DNA from 2 places in the Buttiauxella noackiae genome. Region 1 is predicted to be linked to the other one. Evidence: predicted binding sites of a transcription regulator. Region 1 holds the regulator's gene; the other holds the start of a gene.

The links. The regulator PurR, encoded in region 1, represses purine synthesis genes. The targets are predictions, from matches to a motif close to CANGCAAACGTTTGCNTG.
Region 2: a site for PurR is predicted at 2,723-2,740, ahead of purT (formate-dependent phosphoribosylglycinamide formyltransferase). Genes of this name have one in related genera too.

The regions. Positions count from the first base shown of each region.
Region 1 is NZ_JPRU01000001.1:332,762-337,812, forward strand. Features, by position in the region: gene punC (purine nucleoside transporter PunC) at 1-618, opposite strand, end outside; gene punR (DNA-binding transcriptional activator PunR) at 734-1,645, shown strand; gene purR (HTH-type transcriptional repressor PurR) at 1,714-2,739, opposite strand; gene cydH (cytochrome bd-I oxidase subunit CydH) at 3,035-3,124, shown strand; gene sodB (superoxide dismutase [Fe]) at 3,177-3,758, opposite strand; gene IX31_RS01470 (C40 family peptidase) at 3,957-4,805, opposite strand.
Region 2 is NZ_JPRU01000001.1:151,576-156,626, reverse strand. Features, by position in the region: gene ptrB (oligopeptidase B) at 1-1,386, opposite strand, end outside; gene IX31_RS00650 (tellurite resistance TerB family protein) at 1,479-2,177, opposite strand; gene IX31_RS00645 (YebG family protein) at 2,294-2,644, opposite strand; gene purT (formate-dependent phosphoribosylglycinamide formyltransferase) at 2,783-3,961, shown strand; gene IX31_RS00635 (bifunctional 4-hydroxy-2-oxoglutarate aldolase/2-dehydro-3-deoxy-phosphogluconate aldolase) at 4,114-4,752, opposite strand; gene edd (phosphogluconate dehydratase) at 4,817-5,051, opposite strand, start outside.

The DNA.
Region 1 (5,051 bases):
ATATACACGCGAGCGAAGTAACGACATAAAGCTGACTTTATTGTCTTCTGTTTGCGGGTGGTGCTGGGTACGTGGTTTCAGACGCAAAGTTGGGATCATCAGCACCAGTGTGATGGCAAACAGCGTGGCGAAAATAGCCTGCCAGTCAAAGTGGGTCAAAATCCAACTACCCAGAAGCGGAGCCAGCGCAGGAGACAGGCCAACCAGCGGCATAATCGTTGCGAAAATACGATTTGCACGGTTTGCCGGGTAGTAATCGGTCACCAGCGCCTGCCAGCTTACCGCGGCAGAACATACACCAACGGCCTGAACGAAGCGCAGCACCAGCAGAGCAGTGGCACTTTCTACCCACAACATACCAATACAACCGACGGCGAACAGGCTCAGGCCTGCTAACAAAATTGGTTTACGTCCGAAATGGTCAGATAACGGCCCCCACATTAACTGGGCAAGCGCAAAGCCGGCAAGGAACAGGCTCAGACTCGCACTGACGGCGGAGGCATCGGTCTGTAAATCTTGCTGAATGGCAGCGAAAGCAGGCAGATACATGTCTGTGGCGAGGAAGCCCAACACACTTAATCCAGCCAGCCAGATAAGAAATCCTTTTGATGGTTGCATAATGTTCTCTTGTTTTATCGTGCAGGTTGATTGCCGCGTGAGTGTACGGAGTGCAAATACGCTTGTGAAACGCTAATATTTGTAGGTTGCGTTCAAAAAATTTGTGAGCAGAGAAATGTGGTCAGAATATTCGCTGGAAGTGATAGATGCGGTAGCGCGCAATGGTAGCTTCAGCGGTGCAGCACAAGAGTTACACCGCGTTCCGTCAGCTATCAGCTATACGGTACGGCAGTTGGAAGACTGGTTAGCCGTTCCGTTATTCGAACGTCGTCATCGGGATGTAGAATTAACCCCCGCAGGCATCTTTTTTTTGAAAGAAGGCCGCTCTGTTATCAAAAAAATGATGACGACACGGCAACAGTGCCAACAGATCGCAAATGGATGGCGCGGCCATCTGGCGATAGCCGTCGATAATATCGTTAAGCCCGAACGAACGCGGCAGTTGGTGTTGGATTTTTATCGCCACTTTCCTGATATCGAACTGCGTATTTTTCAGGAGGTGTTTAATGGCGTGTGGGATGCGCTAGCTGACGGACGAGTTGAAGTCGCGATTGGCGCGACACAAGCCATTCCTGTCGGGGGGCGCTATGCTTTTCGCGATATGGGGGCGCTGAGCTGGCGCTGTGTGGTGTCATCAAACCATCCGCTGGCACGACAGGGCGGAACTTTAAGTGATGATGATCTACGGGCCTGGCCGTCGTTAGTACTCGAAGATACTTCCCGTTCGCTACCGAAGCGTATTACCTGGCTTTTGGATAACCAGCGTCGAGTTGTGGTTCCGGACTGGGAATCAGGCTCTGATTGTCTTAGCGCGGGGTTATGTATCGGCATGGTGCCATTGCACATAGCAAGGCCGTGGTTGGCTTCTGGGCAGTGGAGTCAGCTGACACTCGATAACCCATTCCCGGATGCAGCATGTTGCCTGACATGGCGGCAAAATGACGCTTCGCCAGCCCTGGCCTGGCTGCTGGAGTATTTAGGGGATAGCGAGACGATGAATCAGGAGTGGTTGCAGGAGCCATTATAAATCGGGTGGTAATCCACCCGACAACTGCATTTCATAGGTCGGATAAGCATAGCGTCATCCGACTTAACTTAGCGACGATAATCGCGGAATGGACCATCTGCCACTGAACGGCGTTCAATCAGACGTGGATGGACTTCAATCGACTGCGACTCTTCGCGTTTATTGACGATTCTATCCAGCAGCATATTGAATGCTGTTTCACCCAACGAATCCTTCGGCTGGTGAATAGTGGTCAATGCCGGTGAGAAATAACGCGCGTTACGCACGTTGTCGTAACCGATAATGGAAATATCCTGCGGCACGCGTAAACCCATCTCATCAGCAGCACAAATTGCGCCCATCGCCATAATGTCACCGCCGCAGAATACTGCAGTTGGGCGATGAGACTGACCGATTATCTGCTGCATGGCGCGGTAGCCTGACTCAGGTTCAAAGTCACCTTGAACAATCCAGTTGTCAGGAATAGAGATACCCGCTTCTTCAAGTGCCTTCATAAACCCTGCATGGCGGCCACCACCGGTATTACGTTCCATTTGACCGGGAATTGCACCAATCTCACGGTGGCCACGCTCAATCAAATAACGTCCTGCCAGGTAGCCACCGTGGAAAGCATTATCGACAACGGAGTCGGTAAAATCTGCGCGGGCTTCACCCCAGTCCATCACAACCATTGGGATGTGACGATATTCTTCAAGCATAGTCAGTAATGATTCCGGGTATTCAGAACACATCACCAATAGGCCATCAACGCGTTTTTGCGCCATCATGGACAAATAGGCGCGCTGTTTTTCGAAGTTGTTATGCGCATTACCCAGAATCAGGGTATAGCCTTTTTCAAAGCAGCTATTTTCGACAGCTTCAATTATCTCGGCAAAATAGGGTGCTTCGCTGGAAGTGGCTAGCAAACCAATCGTTTTGGTGTGATTAACTTTCAAGCTACGCGCGACGGCGCTAGGTGAATAGTGCAATTGTTTAATCGCAGCCCATACCGCATTACGTGTCTCTTCCGCCACAAAACGGGTTTTGTTGATCACATGTGATACGGTTGTAGTGGAAACGTTTGCGAGCTTCGCTACGTCCTTGATTGTCGCCATTAAATTTCACTCCGGGCCATATCGTAAACCCCTGATAACCAATGTGTTAAACGATTGCGTACGCTAACTCCTGAGGCAACGTTAAGGTTGCAGGTATGCCGGGATTGCGACATAAAACGGAAGGAGGGCGTTGAATAGATGGTACGCAATAAATTAGCGTGGGATTTTGGCCTATCCTGGAGAAAAGTGAAAGAGGGAAAAGCGATATCAGGTTAAAACGAGGGGGATTTTTATGTCTGATTGTGGGAAAATCAATCCGACACACCGATTGTAAGGTAATAAAAGGAGTTTGCTAATGAGTACCGATCTGAAATTTTCAATCATGACCACGGTTGTTGTTTTGGCACTGATTGTGTGTGGCGCGCTAACCGCCGTACTGCATTGATACATCGCTCTGATTAAAATGGGCCGCAATCGCGGCCCATATCTTTTAGGTTTTATGCTGCCAGGTTCTTCGCAACAAACTCCCAGTTCACCAACGCCCAGAAATGCTCAAGGTAACCAGCACGAGCATTGCGGTAGTCGATGTAGTACGCATGTTCCCACACATCCACAGTCAATAACGGCGTTGCTGCTGTTGTCAGTGGTGTACCCGCGTTTGAGGTAGAGACGATCGCCAAAGCACCATCTTCTTGTTTGACAAGCCAGGTCCAGCCAGCGCCAAAGTTTTTGATAGCCGCATCAGTGAATTGCTGTTTAAACTCAGCAAAGCTACCAAATGACTTATTAATGGCTTCCAGAAGCTCTCCAGTTGGTTCACCGCCAGCATTTGGTGCCAGGCAATTCCAGTAGAAGGTATGGTTCCAGACCTGAGCTGCGTTGTTAAACACGCCACCTTCGGAAGTCCGAACGATCTCTTCGAGAGTTTTACCTTCAAACGCGGTGCCCTTAACCAGATTGTTCAGGTTAGTGACATAAGTTTGATGGTGTTTACCGTAATGGTATTCCAGAGTTTCGGCGGAGATATGCGGTGCTAAAGCATCTTTTGCATATGGTAGTGCAGGTAGTTCGAACGACATTGCTGACTCCTTATTACCCGTGATACTTCGAGCTACATCTTTGTTGGCTTTATTCATTCTCTTGCCGCTGCGATGCAACTCGAATTACTTTGGGTATCTATTGTTAAATAAACACTTTTAGTGCGGGTTTAGGGTAACAAATTGAAAGGATAAGCAAAAGAGGGAACTTACCTGCCCAGGGAAGGGCAGGTAGCAGATTTAACGAATGGTTTTAGGTGTCATAACGCGTTTTGCGCCGACATAGTGACGTTGCCAGTAATCTTCGCTCAAAGAGGTGATCTGGATGTCCTGACCGGTACGTGGTGACTGAATGAATTTACCATTGCCGACGTATACACCAACGTGATCAGCAGTACCACGACCCTGAGTACGGAAGAACACCAAATCACCCGTTTCCAGCTCTCCACGATCTACAGATGAGGCATCACGCAGGTGATACATCTCATTAGCGGTACGAGGAATACGGAACTTCACTAAGTCTTTGTATGCGTAGTAAACCAGACCACTGCAATCGAAACCGGTAACTGGTGAGGTGCCACCCCAACGATACGGCTTACCGATCTGGCCCATCAATTTGTTCATTGCCGTTTTTTGTGCTTTTTGCACACGGACTTTATGCGCCGCTGCAATCGTCGTTGGCTGTTCTGATTTCACTTTTACACAATGCGCTTTATGGCCTTTACGCGGCTTGCTGCATTTTTCGGTGAAAGTAACAGGCTGGGCTTTTGCGAGCTTAGAAGTTTTATTGCGGGAGTTTTTTGCAAGATTCTTTGTTTTAGCGCTGCTGGCATTTTTGGCGGTTTTACTTTTTGCGGCAGTTGTTTCTTTTTTCTTGCTGGCCGTTTTAGCTGAGGTGGTGCTTTTTTTGCTGGCGGTGGTGGTTTTACTCTTACTGCTCTTTTCTGTGCTCTTCGTTGTATTTTTCACAACGTGCGCTTTGGACGCCACCACGGGACGAGCGTGCTCAGACGCCTGCGTCAATGGTGTATACGGCAAGGTAAATAGCAGAGCACAGAGCGTGATAGAAATTTTTGTTATCCGCGCCACTCGACAATCCCCTGGTTAAAATGAATGCATGAGAAAAACCATCATGCCCGTGTATGATTTTGCGAAACCCGCCGATTCTAATCTATTAAGTACGATAAAGTTAATAACCTTTTACTATTCGTCTTGCTGTTTCGTTACCGGACGCAAAAAAAATAACCAAACTAATGGTTGTAAGGCTATTTATTGATCAGGCTTAGGATTATTTGCTGATTTTCAGTGGCAGGAAAAGTGTTATTCTTAATGCAT
Region 2 (5,051 bases), 180 kb from region 1:
ATCCGCATCCATGCTGCTCCCATAAGAGCCATAGCCATATACCAGCAAAGGGTTTCTCCCGCGCTGGAAATGTTCACGATGGTAAACCAAAGAAACCGGCACCTGAACGCCATCACGTACTGTGACCCATACATGTTCACTTCGATAATGGCTGGCATCGAAACCTGCAACTTCGGTTTGCTTAATCACGCGTCGCTCACCGGTATCCATATCCAGTTCAAACAATGTATCTGGCGTAGTCATTGATGAGTAACCGTAACGCAGACGCGAAGACTCCGGTTCCGGGTTATGCCCAAGCCAGGTTACATAAGCAGGATCGTCAAAAGCAATTCCCGTCACTTCGCGCGTTTTGCGATTAATTTGGCGTAAACTGGTCAGCCCTTGCTGTCTTTCCTCAACAACCAACCAATCGGTAAATAACGTAAAGCCTTCCAGCATGACGTTTGCGCGCGGAGGAATTAGCTCTTCCCATTGGCTTTCATCACGCACTTTTGTGCGGTACAAACCAAAGTTTTTACCTTCCCGATTCGAGCGCATATAGAAATTATGCTGGAAGTGATCGAGGGTGTATTCGTGATCTTTGCGGCGTGGCAAAAAGCTTTGCGGTTGCGCGTCTACCAGTTCGGCATCAAGCAACAGCACTTCGCTGGTGGTAGCACTGCTGAGATAAATTAGAACGAAGTGTTTCGAAGTGGTTTTATGCACGCTGACATAGAACATTTCATCTTTTTCTTCGTAGACTAATTCATCTTCGGAGGATGGATGCCCAACCGTGTGGCGCCAGACCTGATACGGCAATAACGTTTTGGGATGCTTGCGGACGTAATAAAGCGTGGCGGAATCATTCGCCCAGACAAAACTGCTATCGACATTATCCAACACTTCCGGATACCAGTTCCCGCTTTCCAGATTGCGGAAGCGCAGTCCATATTGACGGCGTGAGAGGAAATCTTCTGCCAGCGCCAGAACGGTGTTATCTGGCGTAATGCTCATGCCGCCCATGGTATAAAACTCGCTGTGGGCAGCACGGCGATTGCCATCTACCAGCGTGCTCCACTCTTCCCACTCCTCCGACACCACAGACTGGCGCTGATAAATAGCGTATTCATTACCGGTTTCGAAAATCTGGCGATAGCGATAACCATTTTGCGTATAAGGTGCGGAAATATCACGCTGAGGGATACGGTCGATCATCTCTTTAAGCAGGCGTTCTTGCAATGCCTGCTGCGAACTCATGATTTGATGACCGTAATCATTCTCCTGATGAAGATAATCAAGTACCTGCGCATCAGATCGCTCATCATCACGCAGCCAGTAATAGTTATCGATGCGGGTATCACCATGCATGGTCATGGTCTGGGGAATTTTTTTTGCTTTTGGTGGCATGTCATTTTTCTTTTTGAGTTAACACCCTGTAAGGGTGGCAAATTCAGACAGCCTTGCAAGCGTAACGTGGGATTTTAAGGAAAATGCCGGGGTTAACCCGGCAGATTGAGTTTCTGTTGCTGAATATCTTGTTCGATACCTTCGCGTACATCCTGCGGGATTTTTAGCGCATCCCCCAACGCATTGAGATAACTGCGCTCCATAAAATGATCAATGTCGATTGCAGCACAGCTTAAGAAATAAAGTTCCAGCGCTTCCTCTTCGTTATTAACACCTTGAACCAGGCGTTGCGGATCAAGAGGCTGATCGATTGCTTGCTGAATTAAATTACGCCCAGGCCCTTCGATACCCGCGTCACGTAATTGCTGCTCAATAATCTGACGTTCTTTATCATCAATGTGACCATCACTTTTGGCAGCGAACACCAGAGCGGTAATCAGGCGCTCCGTACGCACATCGACAGGCGACTGCTGCTGCCCAAACTGCGGCTCACCCTGATGGGCTTCACGCACGCGGTCTTTATATTTGTTCCACAATACACTTCCCACAACCGCACCGCCGCCGACCAATAACGCGCTGGTGCCGTACTTGGTCAGGAGTTTCCGCGACGATTTGCTCGCCAGCAGCAAACCCGCTAAGCCACCGAGTGCGCCAGGCACCAGTAACTTACTCAGCCCCTGAGAATTGTTTCCCTGAGGAGTTTGTGAGGATTGATTCTGACCAGTGTGATTCTGGATGGATTGCGTCGCTTGCCCCAGCATAGACTGAAGCTGCTGTAACCAATTGCTCATTAGAGACACCCTTTGTGAGAACTTAACATCTGAGGTTAAGCCAAAGGCTGTCAAGAAGTGTCTGATAAGGCTAAAGATGAGAAAAGAACCGCGCCGGGAGCCCGACGCGATAAAACTTATGCAGCTTTCGTGCGTTTACGCGGGTGTTCAGCAACTTTGCCATCAGAAATGGGGTCTTCAATAACCACGTCATCGACTGCAATTTCATCGCTTACTGTGGCACTTTCCAGATCCGGCAATTTGCCGCTTTTCAGCACGGAGGAAAGCACGTCTTTGTTTTCTGCCATCCACATAGCCAGCACATCGTTTTGCCCTTCTTCGAGAGCAACGGGGCTGTGTATGAGCCACTCGCTCAATACTTCTGCCAGATCGAGCATTTTGTCGTAGGCGTCTGCATCTTTTTTACTGGCAAAAGACATTTTTTCTTGCCCCTCTCGTACAACAACGTATTTGATTTCAACCGCCATTTTGCAGCTCCGGTTTAACTGTTTATTTAAACAGTGTAATGATATTACCCCTGTATCGCAAGTGGGAAAATCGCTGCGCACGCAAACGTTTTCGTTTATAATCCGCCGGTCTATTTTCTCCGTTCGGGTATACAGATTATGTCAATTTTGGGAACAGCACTTCGTCCGTCAGCTACACGAGTCATGTTGTTAGGGTCAGGCGAATTAGGAAAAGAAGTGGCGATAGAATGCCAGCGTCTTGGTCTGGAAGTTATCGCCGTAGATCGCTACGCCGATGCCCCCGCGATGCATGTTGCTCACCGCAGCCACGTCATTAATATGCTTGACGGCGCCGAGCTTAAGAAGTTGGTTTCCGTAGAGATGCCCGATTTCATCGTTCCCGAAATTGAAGCCATCGCCACAGACATGTTGGTTGAACTCGAACACCAGGGCCAGTGTGTAGTGCCTTGCGCGCGCGCAACACAACTGACCATGAACCGCGAAGGTATTCGTCGCCTGGCAGCAGAAGAACTCTCTCTCCCAACTTCCAGCTTCCGTTTTGCTGATAGCGAAGAGGCATTTTTACAGGCCGTTGAAGAAATCGGTTTACCTTGCATCGTTAAACCGGTGATGAGCTCTTCCGGCAAAGGACAAAGTTTTATCCGCACAGCAGATCAGTTAGCCAAAGCATGGGAGTACGCGCAAGAAGGCGGCCGCGCGGGGAAAGGCAAAGTGATTGTCGAAGGCGTGGTAAATTTCGATTTCGAAATCACCCTACTGACCATTAGTGCTGTCGACGGCGTGCATTTCTGCGCTCCAATCGGGCATCGTCAGGAAGATGGCGACTACCGCGAATCCTGGCAACCTCAGAAAATGAGCGATATCGCTCTGGGTCGCGCGCAAGCAATCGCTGAAAAAGTGGTGAAGGCGTTGGGTGGTTACGGTTTGTTTGGCGTCGAACTGTTCGTATGCGGTGACGATGTTATTTTTAGTGAAGTCTCCCCTCGTCCACACGACACTGGCATGGTGACGCTAATTTCTCAGGACGTTTCAGAGTTTGCGTTGCACGTCCGCGCTTTCCTTGGCTTGCCAATTGGCGATATTCGCCAGTATGGCCCTGCTGCTTCCGCGGTGATCCTTCCAGAATTGAACAGCGATAACGTGCAGTACGGCAATGTGGGCGCCGCACTAGGCGCGGGCTTGCAAGTGCGTCTGTTTGGTAAACCAGAGATTAACGGTAAGCGTCGGATGGGTGTGGCACTGGCAACGGGCTCCAGTGTAGAAGATGCCATTGCGCGGGCCATTGCCGCAACAAAAGCAGTAAGTGTAACGGGTTAAAAAAATCCCCGCTCTTTCGAGCGAGGATTCAATAACACGAATAATTCGAGTTGCTTCAAGGCGGCGACGCAGCAAATCCCCAGGAGCTTACATTAGTAAGTGACTGGGGTGAGCGAGGAAGCCAACGCATCTACGGCTCGAAGGATGACGTGTTATTTCGCGCCTTCAACTGCTTCACGGGCAAGTGTTGTAATACGATCATAATCGCCTGCTTCCAGCGCGTCAGCCGGAACCAACCATGAACCACCGATGCACAGAACGCTTTTCAGCGCCAGGTAGTCGCGATAGTTAGCAGGGGTAATGCCGCCAGTTGGGCAGAAACGAACCTGAGAGAATGGACCTGCGATAGCTTGCAGCGCTTTGGTGCCGCCATTAGCTTCTGCCGGGAAGAATTTGAATTCTTTCAAACCGTAGTCCAGACCCAGCATCAGTTCAGAAACAGTGCTGATACCCGGGATCAATGGAATTGAGCCTTCGGTTGCTGCTTTCAACAGTGGCTCAGTCAGGCCTGGGCTGATAGCAAACTGAGCACCAGCTTCAGTTACTTCTGCCAGTTGCTCTGGGTTCAGAACCGTACCCGCACCAATAATCGCTTCTGGTACTTCTTTAGCGATAGCGCGGATAGCATCCATTGCACATGGAGTACGCAGAGTCACTTCCAGAACACGTACGCCGCCTGCAACTAAAGCTTTAGCCATTGGTACTGCGTGTTCCAGTTTGTTAATTACGATTACCGGGACAACCGGTCCTGTTTTCAGGATCTGTTCCGCAGTAGTTTTCCAGTTTTTCATCTCAAGAGCCTCTTCAACCAACTTTATAATTCGTTTCCAGAGCAGCAAGTGCTGCGTCCGGTCCTTAAAATTTAATGCAGGTCGCGCCTTGTTCCGCGCCAGATAACTGTTCGCGTAACGCGCTAAATAGTTCACGGCCGGTTCCAACGCGCTCCGCGCTAAGATCCGGGTGGTATGCAGTGCGTTTTGCAAGCTCGGCGTCATCGACCAGCAATGTCAGTTCACCCGTTTGCCCGTTGACACGAATCATGTCACCGTCCCGGACTTTTGCCAGTAGCCCACCATCATAAGCTTCTGGA